One region of the Streptomyces sp. NPDC031365 genome, then DNA from elsewhere that is predicted to be linked to it. Evidence: predicted binding sites of a transcription regulator. Region 1 holds the regulator's gene; the other holds the start of a gene.
The links. The regulator HspR, encoded in region 1, represses chaperone genes until heat shock. The targets are predictions, from matches to a motif close to TTGAGNNNNNNNNNCTCAA.

Region 1 (2,394 bases):
GACCTGGGTGACCTCTTCGGGGGTCAGCAGCCCGGCGGCGGCCAGGCGGGCGGCGGCTTCGGCGGCGGCCTGGGTGACGTCTTCGGGGGCCTGTTCAACCGTGGCGGCGGCACGGGGACCACGCGGACCCAGCCGCGACGCGGCCAGGACATCGAGTCCGAGGTGACGCTCAGCTTCACCGAGGCGATCGAGGGTGCGACGGTCCCGCTGCGGATGTCGTCGCAGGCGGCCTGCAAGGCCTGTTCGGGCACCGGCGACAAGAACGGCACGCCGCGCGTGTGCCCGACCTGTGTCGGCACCGGGCAGGTGGCGCGGGGTTCCGGCGGTGGCTTCTCGCTCACCGACCCCTGCCCCGACTGCAAGGGCCGCGGTCTGATCGCGGAGGAGCCCTGCGAGATCTGCAAGGGCAGCGGCCGGGCCAAGTCCTCGCGGACGATGCAGGTGCGCATCCCCGCGGGCGTCAGCGACGGCCAGCGGATCCGGCTGCGCGGCAAGGGTGCTCCGGGCGAGCGCGGCGGACCGGCCGGCGATCTGTACGTCGTCGTGCATGTCGGCGCCCACCCCGTGTTCGGTCGCAAGGACGACAACCTCACCGTCACCGTCCCGGTGACCTACCCCGAGGCGGCGCTCGGCGGTGAGGTGCGGGTCCCGACGCTGGGCGGACCGCCGGTCACGCTGAAGCTTCCGCCGGGCACGCCCAACGGCCGCACCATGCGGGCGCGGGGCAAGGGCGCGGTGCGCAAGGACGGCACCCGCGGTGATCTGCTGGTCACCGTCGAGGTGAGTGTTCCGGGGGACCTGTCGGGGAAGGCTCGTGAGGCGCTGGAGGCGTATCGCGAGGCGACCGCGGACGAGGATCCGCGGGCGGAGCTGTTCCAGGCCGCGAAGGGAGCTTGATTGCAGATGGACGGCCGTCGACGCAATCCGTACGAACTGACCCATGACACCCCGGTCTATGTCATTTCGGTGGCGGCCCAGCTCTCCGGCCTCCACCCGCAGACGTTGCGTCAGTACGACCGGCTGGGGCTCGTCTCGCCGGACCGTACGGCCGGCCGGGGTCGGCGCTACTCGGCCCGTGACATCGAACTGCTCCGTCAGGTGCAGCAGTTGTCACAGACCGAGGGCATCAATTTGGCTGGAATCAAGCGCATCATCGAGCTGGAAAACCAGGTCGCGGCCCTCCAGGCCCGGGTGGTGGAGCTCCAGGACGCGCTCGACGGAGCGGCGACGGCGATGCGTCAGCGCGAGGCCGCGGTGCACGCGTCGTACCGCCGCGATCTCGTGCCGTACCAGGAGGTGCAGCAGACCAGCGCCCTGGTGGTGTGGCGGCCGGGGCGGCAGCAGTCGGACTGAACGCGCAGGTGACGTGGGGCAAGGGGTCCGGAGGTTCGTCGAAACCTCCGGGCCCCTTCTCTTATGCGCGACCACATTTGTGACTATGGTATGGCTGCGTGTCCAGATGATCCCCGCCAGGTGTTCGCAGGTCTTCCACGAGTTCAGCGCACCGTGCCGTGTCCATCTCGTTAAGTGGCTGCCCTTGACTCCGGTGGGGGCTGAAGCGTTGTCTTTCAGACACATGGGCCGAAAGCAGTGCCCACGTCCAAACGCACCTGAAGTGAGCCCGCGCATGCGTCGTATCGCCCTATCTGTGGCCATCACCTCGATGTCCGTCATGCTCGCCGGCTGCGGCGTGTTCGACGCGGCCGGCAGCAGCGACGAGGCGAGCCCGGCCAAGGGGGACGACATCACCGTCGGCCTTCTCCTGCCGGAGAAGGAGAACACCCGGTACGAGCAGTTCGACTACCCCATCTTCAAGGCGAAGGTGGAGTCCCTCACCAACAGGAAGGGCAAGGTCGAGTACGCCAACGCCGAGGCGGACGCCGGCAAGCAGGCGAGCCAGATGCAGCGGATGATCGACGGCGAGGTCGACGTCATCGTGCTGGACGCGGTCGACTCGAAGGCCATCGCGGAGGACGTGAAGAAGGCCAAGGACGCGGGCATCCCGGTCATCGCCTACGACCGGCTGGCCGAGGGCCCGATCGACGCGTACATCTCCTTCGACAACGGGCTGGTCGGCGAGGTGCAGGCCCGTGCCCTGCTGGAGTCGTTCCGCGGGGACGTCAGCATCACCGACAAGATCGTGATGATGAACGGCTCGTCGACCGACCCCAACGCCAAGCAGTTCAAGGCGGGCGCGCTCTCCGAGCTCAAGGGCAAGGTGACGATCGCCAAGTCCTTCGACACCAAGGACTGGAAGCCGGAGAACGCCCAGGCCAACATGACCGAGGCGATCAACGCGATCGGCGTGGAGAACATCGAGGCGGTCTACTCCGCCAACGACGGCATGGCGGGCGGAATCGTCAAGGCGCTGCGGGCCGCCGGCGTGACCGAGCT
Region 2 (2,394 bases), on a different contig from region 1:
GGGCGACGGACTCACCGAGGCTGGTCTTGCCGACACCCGGCGGACCGACCAGGGCGAGCACCGCTCCTCCGCGCCGCCCGCCGACGATTCCCAGACCCCGGTCACCGCGCCGCTTGCGCACGGCCAGGTACTCGGTGATCCGTTCCTTCACGTCCTCCAGGCCCGCGTGCTCGGCGTCCAGGACGGACTGGGCACCCCGGATGTCGTAGGCGTCCTCGGTGCGCTCGTTCCACGGCATCTCCAGAACCGTGTCGAGCCAGGTGCGGATCCAGGAGCCCTCGGGCGACTGGTCGGAGGAGCGCTCCAGCTTGTCGACCTCCTTGAGCGCGGCCTCGCGGACCTTCTCCGGCAGGCCGGCCGCCTCGACGCGGGCGCGGTAGTCGTCGGACTCCTCGCCCTCCTGTTCGCCGTTCAGCTCGCGCAGCTCCTTGCGGACGGCCTCCAGCTGGCGGCGGAGCAGGAACTCGCGCTGCTGCTTGTCGACGCCCTCCTGGACGTCCTTGGCGATGGTCTCGGCCACGTCCTGCTCGGCGAGGTGGTCGCGCAGCTGCTGGGTGGCGAGCCTCAGCCGGGCCACCGGGTCGGCGGTCTCCAGCAGGACGACCTTCTGCTCGGTGGTCAGGAACGGCGAGTAGCCGGAGTTGTCGGCGAGCGCGGAGACGTCGTCGATGGCCTGGACGCGGTCCACGACCTGCCAGGCGCCGCGCTTGCGCAGCCAGGCGGTGGCGAGCGCCTTGTACTCCTTGACAAGTGCGTCGACCTGCCCCGGCAGCGGCTCGGGAACGGTCTCGTCGATCCGCGTGCCCTCCACCCACAGCGCCGCGCCCGGCCCGGTGGTCCCGGCGCCGATGCGCACGCGGCCACGTCCGCGGATCAGGGCGCCCGGGTCACCGTCGGCCAGCCTGCCGACCTGCTCGACCGTGCCCAGCACGCCGGTACCGGCGTAGGTCCCGTCGACGCGTGGCACCAGGAGCACCCTGGGCTTTCCCGGCGTCGTCCGGGCGGCGGCCTGGGCGGCCTCCACCGCCGCGCGCACCTCGGAATCGCTCAGGTCCAGCGGAACCACCATCCCGGGCAGCACGACCTCGTCGTCGAGCGGCAGCACAGGCAGGGCGAGCGGTGTGGACTCAGTAGCCATGATCTCCCCTTCGGCAGTCAAGTTGAGCTATGCCGACTCAATGCACGGGGATCGCCGTATGTTCCCAGCGGTGCGTTCGCTCTGAGCGATCACCGTTCCCGGGGTGCGGACGGCCGTGACCGCCGCGAAAGGGGAGCTGCCAGGATGAACGCATGTCCACCCCGTACGACATTCCCGAACCTCCCGAAATCCTGGACCGCCGCGAGGGCCCGTACGGCGAGGTCGCGCTGCGCAGGCACGGTGACCTGCTGCAGATCATCGCCAACGGCTGCTTCCTGATGGACACCTCCGACGGCCGTTCGGAGCGGCGGCTCGTCGACGCCGCGCTGGACGCCCTCGACGCGCGCGCCGCGGACCCGCGCGTCCTCATCGGCGGTCTCGGGGTGGGCTTCTCGCTCGCACACGCCACCGGGCAGTCCCGCTGGGGCCGGATCACCGTGGTGGAGCGGGAACCGGCCATCATCGAATGGCACCGCGTCGGGCCCCTGTCCGGCCTCTCCGCACGAGCCCTGGCCGACCTTCGCGCGGACATCGTCGAGGCGGATCTCGTCGAGTACGTCCATGAGACATCCGACACGTTCGACGCGCTGTGTCTCGATATCGACAACGGGCCCGAGTGGACGGTCACCGAGGACAACGACGGTCTCTATTCACCGGCCGGACTCGCGGCCTGCGCGAGGGTGTTGCATCCGCGGGGGGTGCTCGCCGTCTGGTCGGCCAAACCGTCCGCGGAATTCGAGGGAACCTTGCGGAATGCCGGGTTCCGACAGGTGCGTACCGAAGAGATCCCCGTTGCCCGGGGCGTTCCGGACGTCGTGCACATCGGCATCCGCCCTGGATAGCAAAGCCGCGGTGGATCCCCGTACGCTGCTGCTCTGACACGGATCATTCAAGCGTCAATCGCAGTGATGCGCAGACGACGGATCACCCCACGGATTCCGGAAAAAGCACACCTCAGGGGCGGGCGATGGAGCAGACACAGACCTCCCACAACAGCACGGCGACGACCACACCCGGCGCACAGCGCCGGATCCTGGTGGTCGAGGACGACGCGACGATCGTGGACGCCATCGCGACCCGCCTGCGTGCCGAGGGATTCCTGGTGCAAACGGCGGGCGACGGACCGTCCGCGGTGGACACGGCAGAGGCATGGCAGCCCGACCTGCTCATCCTGGACATCATGCTGCCGGGCTTCGACGGACTGGAGGTCTGCCGGCGCGTGCAGGCCCAGCGGCCGGTGCCGGTCATGATGCTCA

Region 2: a site for HspR is predicted at 1,161-1,179, ahead of lon (endopeptidase La). Genes of this name have one in related genera too.

The regions. Positions count from the first base shown of each region.
Region 1 covers NZ_JBVIIM010000004.1:457,314-459,707, forward strand. Annotated here, with positions in the region: gene dnaJ (molecular chaperone DnaJ) at 1-897, shown strand, start outside; gene ACZ5C2_RS09995 (heat shock protein transcriptional repressor HspR) at 904-1,353, shown strand; gene ACZ5C2_RS10000 (sugar ABC transporter substrate-binding protein) at 1,628-2,394, shown strand, end outside.
Region 2 covers NZ_JBVIIM010000016.1:150,348-152,741, reverse strand. Annotated here, with positions in the region: gene lon (endopeptidase La) at 1-1,138, opposite strand, end outside; gene ACZ5C2_RS23525 (spermidine synthase family protein) at 1,291-1,980, shown strand; gene ACZ5C2_RS23520 (response regulator transcription factor) at 2,106-2,394, shown strand, end outside.